Regions from separate parts of the Paeniglutamicibacter sp. ZC-3 genome, predicted to be linked through region 1. Evidence: riboswitches for the same ligand, from Rfam matches in the RefSeq annotation. Region 1 holds a riboswitch; each other region holds the start of a gene.

Region 1 (3,250 bases):
GGCAGGGATCAGGCAGACGGTGCGCTGGTCATCGCCGTTGGACAGGTGGTAGCCGCGGATGGCCAGCAGGCCCGCGTATTCGCCCTGCGAACCGGCGTTGGGCTGGATGGAGACGCCCGCGTAGCCGGTGATGGTGGTCAGGCGGCCTTCGAGGTCGGTGATCAGCTCGCGCCAGCCCTCGGTCTGGTGTGCCGGGGCGTACGGGTGGATGGAGGCGAATTCCGGCCAGGAAATGGATTCCATTTCGGCGGTGGAGTTCAGCTTCATGGTGCACGATCCCAGCGGGATCATGGTGCGGTCCAGGGCCAGGTCGCGGTCCGAGAGCTTGCGCAGGTAGCGCAGCATCTGGGTTTCGGACTTGATGGTGTTGAAGATCGGGTGGCTCAGGTAGTCGCTGGTGCGCTGCAACGATGCCGGCAGCTCGTAGCCCTCTGCCTTGAAGTCCTCACCCGTGACGCCGAAGACACCGGCGATGGCCGCAACGTGTGCCGAAGTGGTGGCTTCGTCGGTGGAGATGCCCACGGTGGTGGCATCCACGCGGCGCAGGTTGATGCCGGCTTCCTCGGCCTTGGCGATGATGGCGGCCGAGTCGGCGACCTTCACCTGCACGGTGTCGAAGAAGGAGTCGGCAACCAGTTCCAGGCCGGCACCGGAGAGCACGGTGGCGATGGTGCGGGCGTGGTTGTGGACGCGCTGGGCGATGCGCTTGAGGCCAGCGGGGCCGTGGTAGACCGCGTACATCGAGGCCGTGATGGCCAGCAGCGCCTGGGCGGTGCAGATGTTGGAGGTGGCCTTCTCGCGGCGGATGTGCTGCTCGCGGGTCTGCAGCGCCAGACGGTAGGCCGGGAACCCGGCGTCGTCCTTGGACACGCCGACCAGACGGCCGGGCAGCTGGCGTTCCAGGCCGGTGCGCACTGCCAGGTATGCGGCGTGCGGGCCACCGAAGAACAGCGGGACGCCGAAGCGCTGGGTGTTGCCCACGGCGATGTCGGCACCCTGTTCGCCCGGCGCGGTGATCATGGTCAGTGCCAGGATGTCGGCGGCGATGGTGACCATCGCGCCGCGCTCCTTGGCAGCGGCGATGACGGCGGTGTGGTCAACCACGGCGCCGTTGTTGCCCGGCTGCTGCAGCACGATGCCGGAGATGTCACCCTCGGGCAGGCCCTTGGACAGGTCCGCGATCTCGACCTCGAAGCCCAGGGCTTCGGCGCGGCCCTGAACCACGGCGATGGTCTGCGGGAAGAGGTTGGCATCGAGCACGGTCTTGGCGTTGCCCTTTGCCTTGTTGCCACGGCGCATCAGCAGCACGGACTCGGCGACGGCGGAGGCTTCGTCAAGCATCGAGGCGTTGGCGATAGGCATCGCGGTCAGGTCCATGACCATGGTCTGGAAGTTGATGAGCGCCTCGAGGCGACCCTGGGAGATTTCCGGCTGGTACGGGGTGTAGGCCGTGTACCAGGCCGGGTCTTCGAGCACGTTGCGCAGGATCACCGGCGGCGTGAAGGTGTCGGAGAAACCCTGCCCGATCATCTGGGTCTTCATGACGTTCTTGTTTGCCAGCACGCGCAGGTCCGAAAGGACCTCTGCTTCGGTTCGTGGGGCCGGCAGGTCCAGGGGTTCGCTCTGGCGGATGTCGGCGGGAACGGCGGTGTCGACGATTTCGTCGATGGAAGAATAACCAAGCTGGCTCAGCATGGTGTCGATGTCGCTGCCCTGCGGGCCAATATGGCGGGCGACGAACTCAGCGGACGGGGTCACGGTCATGGGGAACTCCATTGGGTCATCGGCGTGCGTACACACCGAACGAGCTGCAAAGTTCCTCCCCGACCCTGTTGCTTGACCTGAGAGTTTCCGCGTTGCGCCGGTCCGTGAGGGCGGGGCACGCTTGCACCTTCGGTGAGCCGCACCGCCGAACGGCGGTGTTGCTACTTTCCAGAGTTGCCTCTTCGCGGCGGTACGGGGGCCTGAGAGTTTCCCGGGGAGGAATTGCTCCTACGGCGCCCGACCAACTTTCGTTGAACGGGACTCTCCCGCCGCATGTCAGTGGCTGCGCCCCCTTCGAGGCACGATCACCATCCTACCGGCGATGCGTGAGCCAGACAACACGGACATGCCTGGATGAAGCAACACGTCTTTTACGCGGGCCACTCCTGCGCGAGGGCACACATTGCACCCCGGGCGAACCCTGGCCCGGCAGTTCACGATCCTGGAGGCACCTAGAGATTGAGGAAGACGAAACCGACAAGTTGCCCACATCGACAAGGGCATGCGAGAGCAGCGGGTATCGCAGGCTCAGGGCAAGGATCCCGGCCATTGGGAACAGCCCGCGCGCCAAGTCCGACAATCCACACCCATGCCGGACGCCTGGCGCTGCGTCGAAACCACGCCCACCGCTGCCCCGCACCGGCGGCCAACGAAATCACGATGGCAATCAGCCCACAGCCGCGCCGCTCGGGCGTTCGTGTCCATGGCAACACGCGCGGCCAAATGCCCGGCAGCAATGATGAACAGCGGGGTGGCCAGCAGCATAAACCCCCGCACTCTCGTGCTTGCCCACCATCCCGACCCTCCGACGGACGCGGTTTCCGATCACGCCTTCCAGCCCCCGCTCTCAGCCATGCCTCCAACCCTTCGCATCCGGGCGCATGATCCTCAAGATTTTCACACCTCAGCAGGGCACTTCCCGCTGCATCCACGGTCCACACCCGGGCGTCGCAAACAATTTTCAACGGATTCATCCTGAAATACTTGACAGTTCAACCATTAGGGGTCTACCGTATCACTTGAAGGTTCAACAAACAGGATTTGAGGATCACATGAAGAACTTCCTCGCTCGACTCTTTGGAAAGAAGAACGACATGAACATCGACATCACCATCATCGGCACCGGCAACATGGGCCGCGCGCTTGCAACACGCTCGATCGCCGCCGGCAAGAGCCTGCAGGTCCTGGCCCGCTCCACCGAGACCGCAGCCACCTTTGCCGCCGAGCTCGGTACCGGAATCGCCAGCGGGAATACCGCCGAAGTCCCGGCTGGCCGCATCGTCGTTTTGGCCCTGCCCTTCGACGCCGCCAAGGAATACGTCGCCGCCCAGGGTTCGGCCCTGGACTCCAAGATCCTGGTCGACATCACCAACCCGGTGGACTTCGCAACCTTTGACTCGCTGACCACCCCTGCAGGAAGCTCGGCCGCCGAGGAAATCTCCGCCTTGACCTCCGCCACCGTCGTGAAGGCCTTCAACACGACCTT
Region 2 (3,250 bases), on a different contig from region 1:
TCAAGGGAAAGGTGGACGTGCGCGCCCTCTCGCAGCTCGTCGCCTCCCACGTCCTCTAAGCCAACAACAGCCGGAAAGGCCTCGGGGCCGCCCTTTTGGGGGCGGCCCCGAGGCCTTTCCGGCTAAGCAGGCGCCCGGTGGCGCCCGGCGTCATCGCGCGGCAGGCTCCTTCTGCTCCGCCTCGACGGCCGGGCCGGCGTTGAATGACGCGGCGAGCATGCGCTCCTGGGCGACCTTGGCTCCGTGCATGGCACGCAGCTCGGCGTGCTTCGGCTTGCTTCGCAGGATCGCGTAGCCGATCCCCAGTCCCACAAACCAGATCGGGGTGAAGAGCAGCGCGGAGAGGGTGTCGGCCTGCGTGGTCAATGCCCAAAGGATGAAGCCGAAGAAGGCCAGCACCACGTAGGGCATGAACGTTCCGCCGGGCATCTTGAACTTGCTGGCCGCGTGCAGCTGCGGGCGGCGCTTGCGGTAGACCAGGTAGCTGATCAGGATGATCGACCAGACGAACATGAAGCACAGGGCCGAGATGGTGGTGACCAGGGTGAAGGCCTCGGCCACGCCGCCCTCTGCGTAAAGCAGCGCCACCCCGGCGAGCAGGAACATGCAGGAGAACAGCAGCGCGTTGCGCGGGACCTTGGTGCGGGAGAGCTTCGCGAAACCCTTGGGGGCGTCGCCTTCCTCGGCCAGCCCGTGCATCATGCGGGAGGTCGAGTAGATCCCTGAATTCGCGCTGGAGGTCGCGGAGGTGAGCACCACGAAGTTGATCACGCCTGCCGCCCCGGCCAGGCCGGCCATGGCGAACATGCCCACGAAGGGGGATTCCGCGGCGCTGAACAGCTTCCACGGCTGCACCGCCATGAGGATGACCAGGGCACCGACGTAGAAGAAGAGAATGCGGACCGGGATGGAGTTGATCGCCTTGGGCAGGGTCTTCTCCGGGTCCTTGGTCTCGGCGGCGGTGGTGCCCACCAGCTCGATGCCGACGAATGCGAACACGGCGATCTGGAAGCCGGCGACGAAGCCCATGAAGCCGGTCGGGAACATCCCGCCGTCGCTCCAGAGGTTCGCGAAGGAGGCGGTGGCGCCGTTGTTTTCGAAGCCGGTGATGATCATGACCAGGCCGACGACGATCAGTGCGCCGATGGCGACGATCTTGACCAGGGCGAACCAGAACTCGGTTTCGCCGAAGTTCTTAACGCTCGGCAAGTTGAGCGCCACGAGCAACAGGATGCAGGCCACGGCGGGGATCCATAGCGGCAGGTCCTTCCACCAGAACGCCACATAGTGGGAGATCGCCACGACGTCGGCGATGCCGGTGACCACCCAGCAGAACCAGTAGGTCCAGCCGGTGAAGAATGCGGCCCACGGGCCCAGGATGTCCCCGGCGAAGTCGGAGAAGTTCTTGTAGTTGGTGTTGCTCAGCAGCAATTCGCCCATCGCGCGCATCACGAAGAAAAGCATGAAGCCGATGATCATGTACACGAAGATGACAGACGGCCCGGCCACCGCAATGGTCTTTCCGGAGCCCATGAACAGGCCGGTGCCGATGGCCCCGCCGATCGCGATCAGTTGGATGTGGCGGTTGGAGAGCCCACGTTCGAGGTGGGGCGCGGAACTGTTCTTGCTCATGCTGTTGCCTTCCAGATTGGTGCCGGTGCTTCGGTGGCGTGCCATTGACGACTCCCTAACGGATGTCGCCGACGGTGGCGAGGCCCTGGAGTGGGGCCTTCACGGTGTTCTCCGAGGCAACCATTCCCAGGCCGGCGCACTTGCAGGAGGGCCATTCGGCGCGGCGCGCGGCAAGCCGGTGATTCCGCTGCGCGGATTCACGGGACAGGCCGGCGGGCGCGCCGAAGGGCGACCGGGCAGTGGCGTGGGTGGTTGGCGTCATGGAGGAACTCCCGAATCGAGCGCGGGCCAGGCCGCACTGTTCTTGGATCCTCCCCAATCTGTTGACGTACCTGAGAGTTTCCATCCCGGCCCGCAAGGGGTCGGGACTTGCTCCTTCGGTGAGCACGAACGTAACCGTGCTTCTTTCCAGATTCGCCTCTTCGTGGCGGTACGGGTGCCTGAGAGTTTCCTGGGGAGGAATTGCTCCTACGGCGCCCGTCCATGGTGTGAACGGGACTCTCCCGCCACGCGTCAACGGCGATTTTGTTGTGACTGCTGTCACAATCTACGTGAAAGTTCTCCCGTGGTGCAAACCGCAGAAACTTTCATTACAGCGCAGGGTCGAAAAATGTCATTCTGACGTGGGCCGGGTACGCCAACGGGGATTCGTCATCTTCATGGGCGAGGCCGACGGCGCGGTCCTTGACGGATTCCTTGATGGTTGCGACCGCCGCACCGGCGGAATCGGGCGCTGCTTGCGGCCTGGTTGTCTGTGTCATGTGTGCCACGCTAACAACCCGGAATGCCGGGCCATTTTCGTTCGCGTTTCCGCCCTGTAACGGTCGTCCAGCACGTGTTTCGTGCACGTTTCACGAGACGGCGATCCTCAAGAAGAAGAGTTCCACGTGGGCGGACACAAAAGGACCGTCTCCGGGGAATGTCGGCTCCGTCCCCTCAGGCGGGCAGCCGGGACACCGCGTCGTTCGCTTCGGTTACCTACGTATCGTAGGGTCTTTCTCATCGACGTGGTTTGGTAAGTCATAGGTGGAGCCGCCTCGGTCAACGGGGCGCAATGATCGCGCCATCCTCGGAACCGAGCGCAAGATACCTCCAAGAGACGAGGCCCAAACCCTGTTCACCTCCGTGTGCTTGGCTAAGTACATGACAGTCCCCGAAGTCCTGATCCAGACCTTTCACCGCTGGGATCTCGCTGGCCGACCAACGCAGGCCCAATCACGCTGGAACACCGAATCTTGGTCCCGGCATCTCCCTGAATATGCGTCATTCCTGGCGTCCTTAGGAACAGACCGCATGGACCGAACTCAGGCCATCGCGGCGGCCCCGGATGTCGTCGACGAGGACACAGCGGTGCAGGTCTTCTTGCTCTCGATGCTCTGGGGATATGGTCCCGTCGGATACGGACCGTTTCGGACTCGACGAGTCCTAGAGCGCGCCGAGGCAAAATCAGAGCTCCTTGAGGTAGCTCAGGAAGCGAAGCAAGCTGGCGGTCTCGCTGCCTTCGAACTGATCGCCGACCGTCGGCGACAGTCCCGCTCCTATTTGAAATGGCTTGGACCCGCGTTCGGGACGAAATACATCTATTTTCTTACCGCGCAAGACACAAAACACCGGCCAG
Region 3 (3,250 bases), on a different contig from region 1:
GCGCGCCGACGGCGAAGGCGCCGAATCGGTGCTCGAGACCCTGGCCGCGATCCTGGAAACGGACCACGACGCCTAAGGTTCGTTGGTCCCTGTAAATACAGCGTCCCGGGTGGGGCTTCGTCTCGAAGTCCCACCCGGGACGTTGGTCTTATGATCGGCGATGAATGGAGTCAATGCACCCGAAACGATGTCCAGTCCTGCACCGACGAATTCCCGCAGTCTCATCCAGTTATCCATCCCAAAGTCGTGGCCCGGCCACCCGAACACGGCTGCCGTTGCCCTCCTAAGAACCTATCCCAGATGCGCGGTGACCTGCGGGTCACGCGGCGTGGGATCAACAAGGACCGGCGTCTATTTGTACTCGTTCTCCGTCAGTTCGATGACGAAGGCGCGGCGTTCGGCGATCAAGGCATCGCGCATCACGAATACCTCTCCCATGGCCATGCGCATGATCTCGCCGTTGGTCCGGTGCGCCTCGCCGGACAACTCGGCCATCACCACGTCGCCCTCTTCGACCAAGCGCACTATTTCCAGCACCGGCGGCCCACTGAAGTCGGGGCTTTCGATCGCCTGGTCGTATGCATCCTTGCCGCTGAGACGGAAGTGGCCAAAGACCGTCCATTCAATGTCGTCGGTCAGGCACGACAGGATCTGGGCATGATCCGACTTGTTGAATCCGTCGATGTACTTGCTGACGGTTTCCTTGTTGGCAGACATGTATGAAACCTCCGGGATTCCGTGTGGCGCTTTGGTGGGCAACCGGCCCGTGCGGGTGCTTCGGCCACTTGGCAACATGGGGGGCCCGGGTAAGAAGGGATGCCGACTGTCAAAGGGTATCCACCAACGCATCACGAGGGAACACTTGTCAGCCCGAGTTCCGTTCGATACGGGAGCTTGGTTGAGGACCGGCCACGCTCTCAGGCCCCTACACCGTCCGGCTCCGGATCGGAAACACATATTCATGACCGTTCGGTCGTGACACAAAAGAGTCACTGTGACCCACGTCAAGTATTGTGGTCCCAAGCGGTAAAGCAACCGCCGACAACTGAATAGTCTTCCGATCACGCGCGGCTGGAGAGTCCCGGACACCACTCGGGCACCGAAGGGGCAAGCACCCGCAATCTCTCAGGTACCAGGAACAGTCGCGTGAGGAAACTCTGGAGAGCAGCCGCCGGGACAGGTGGCTCACCGACGAAGCACACCAGTGCCATGGGGCACTGGTTTCACTTTCAGGTTCAGGACAGAGCGGGCACGGTGGCAACCGGCATCATCAATGGCCAGCAATCACCGCACTGAACCCTTCGATGAACGGTAGAACTCCCCCATGCACGTACCTGCCATATTGCCCGCAGTTGTGGACAACAACTCCACGGATATCCTCGCCGTTGCCAACTCGCCGATCCTCTGGGCCTGCGCCATTGGCGTCTTCCTGGTCATCATCGTCCAGAGCATCATCTACATGAAGGCCGCCCGCGTCGCCGCGCCTCATATCGGAATGACGCAGGCAGAACTCAAGACCAGCTTCCGAGCCGGCGCCATCTCCGCCTTGGGTCCCTCGCTGGCCGTGGTCTTGGTCGCCGTCGCACTGCTGACGATCTTCGGCACACCTGCCGTGCTCGTGCGCATCGGCCTGATCGGGTCGGTGTCCTACGAAACCGCCGCTGCCGCCATCTCCGCTAAAACCGTGGGAGCCGAACTCGGTGGCCCCACCTACACCCAGGCCGTCTTCGGCCTGGCCCTGGCCGCGATGAGCCTCGGCGGTGCCATGTGGATGATCGCCACCCTCATCTTCACCCCGCTGCTCAAGCGCGGCGACTCGGCACTGCGCAAGGTCAACCCCGCCATCATGCTGGTGGTCCCCGGTGCCGCAATGATGGCCGCATTCATGGTTCTGGGCATGGCCGAACTGCCCAAGTCGTGGATCCATGTGGTTGCCTTCCTGTCCTCGGCGGCGATCATGACCGTCCTGATGGTCATCGCCAAACGGGTGAACAAGCCGTGGATCAAGGAATGGGCCTTGGGCATAGCCATCATCCTGGCCCTCACCATCACCTACGCAGCAACCCGCGTTTAGCGCAGCCGAGAATTTCAGGAGCACATGATGAGTAAGACAGCAGAACTGCACCAGGCGCTCAGCGCCTTCGACAAAACCACCTCCCGCTGGGGCCGGATCACCATGATCATCGGCCTCATCCTCTCCCTGGCGGCCCCGACCTACCTGGTCTTCTTTTCCGGGTTGGACATCGAGCTTTCCTCCGTCCTGACGGCCTTCGCCGCGCTGGCCGCCGTCTTCGGCGTGATCTGGATTGTGGAGCCGTTGACCTACTTCCCGATCCTTGGCGCCTCCTCGATGTACCAGGCGTTCATGATCGGCAACATTTCCAATAAGCTCCTTCCGGCTGCCATGATCGCGCAATCGACCATCGGGGTGAAGCCGGGCACCCGCAAGGGCGAGCTGGCCGCGGTCGCCGCCATTTGCGGTGCGGCTGCAGTCCACCTGACCTCGCTGTTCATCTTCGTGGGCCTGCTGGGAACGTGGCTGGTCAGTGTGATTCCCACCGATATCGTGCAGACCGTCCAGCTGTACATCCTGCCCACCGTGTTGGGCGCCGTAATCATTCAGGCCATCGTGAGTCAGAAGGCACCGCGCTCCGCGGTGATCGCCTTGGCCGTATCGGCTGTGGTGATCTTCGTATTGGTCCCGTTGATTCCCGGGATGAACCTGTTCGCCACCGCCGTTGCCGTGATTGCCACGGCCGTGCTCGCCTGGGTGCTGCGCGACCGCAAGACCCTGGGGACTCCGGAGGACGTGCCGCTGGAGGCCAGGCCCGAGGGTCCGGTTTACTGACCGGGACGTTCGGTCCGCTGACACGAATTTTCACGATATTGACTGGCGGCGGCACCCTTTGGTGCCGCCGCCAACCAAGAGCAAGGAATAGACACCCCATGACCAGTACCTCCATCCCGCAGTCCCTGACGATGAGCACGGACTCGGCAGCGGAACTGAGCGAAACCTACAAGTACCTGCACGCCAACCCCGAGCTGTCGATGCAGGAGCACAAGACCGCCGACTACCTGGCCAAGCGCCTGGAAGAGCTGGGCCTGGAGGTGTTCCGCTGCGGCGGCACCGGGGTGGTTGGCATCTTGCGCAACGGCGAGGGCCCGGTCATTGGCATGCGCGCCGACACCGACGGGTTGCCGGTCCTCGAAGACACCGGTCTTGACTACGCCAGCACCGCCACCGGATTCC

The links. Region 1 has a riboswitch for glycine ahead of gcvP (aminomethyl-transferring glycine dehydrogenase). Riboswitches for the same ligand answer to the same signal wherever they lie in the genome.
Region 2: it holds a riboswitch for glycine, as region 1 does, so the genes downstream of both, OIU93_RS09770 (hypothetical protein) here and gcvP (aminomethyl-transferring glycine dehydrogenase) in region 1, are expected to answer to the same signal.
Region 3: it holds a riboswitch for glycine, as region 1 does, so the genes downstream of both, OIU93_RS04365 (DUF5058 family protein) here and gcvP (aminomethyl-transferring glycine dehydrogenase) in region 1, are expected to answer to the same signal.

What each region holds. Positions count from the first base shown of each region.
Region 1 covers NZ_JAOYTG010000008.1:77,251-80,500, forward strand. Annotated here, with positions in the region: gene gcvP (aminomethyl-transferring glycine dehydrogenase) at 1-1,764, opposite strand, end outside; glycine riboswitch at 1,943-2,043, opposite strand; gene OIU93_RS10485 (NADPH-dependent F420 reductase) at 2,817-3,250, shown strand, end outside.
Region 2 covers NZ_JAOYTG010000007.1:98,699-101,948, reverse strand. Annotated here, with positions in the region: gene OIU93_RS09780 (PH domain-containing protein) at 1-59, shown strand, start outside; gene cycA (D-serine/D-alanine/glycine transporter) at 151-1,632, opposite strand; gene OIU93_RS09770 (hypothetical protein) at 1,688-1,894, opposite strand; glycine riboswitch at 2,051-2,148, opposite strand; gene OIU93_RS09765 (hypothetical protein) at 2,223-2,393, opposite strand; gene OIU93_RS09760 (hypothetical protein) at 2,776-3,250, shown strand, end outside.
Region 3 covers NZ_JAOYTG010000002.1:276,946-280,195, reverse strand. Annotated here, with positions in the region: gene OIU93_RS04375 (HPr family phosphocarrier protein) at 1-76, shown strand, start outside; gene OIU93_RS04370 (nuclear transport factor 2 family protein) at 352-717, opposite strand; glycine riboswitch at 1,062-1,152, shown strand; gene OIU93_RS04365 (DUF5058 family protein) at 1,325-2,074, shown strand; gene OIU93_RS04360 (hypothetical protein) at 2,102-2,848, shown strand; gene OIU93_RS04355 (amidohydrolase) at 2,947-3,250, shown strand, end outside.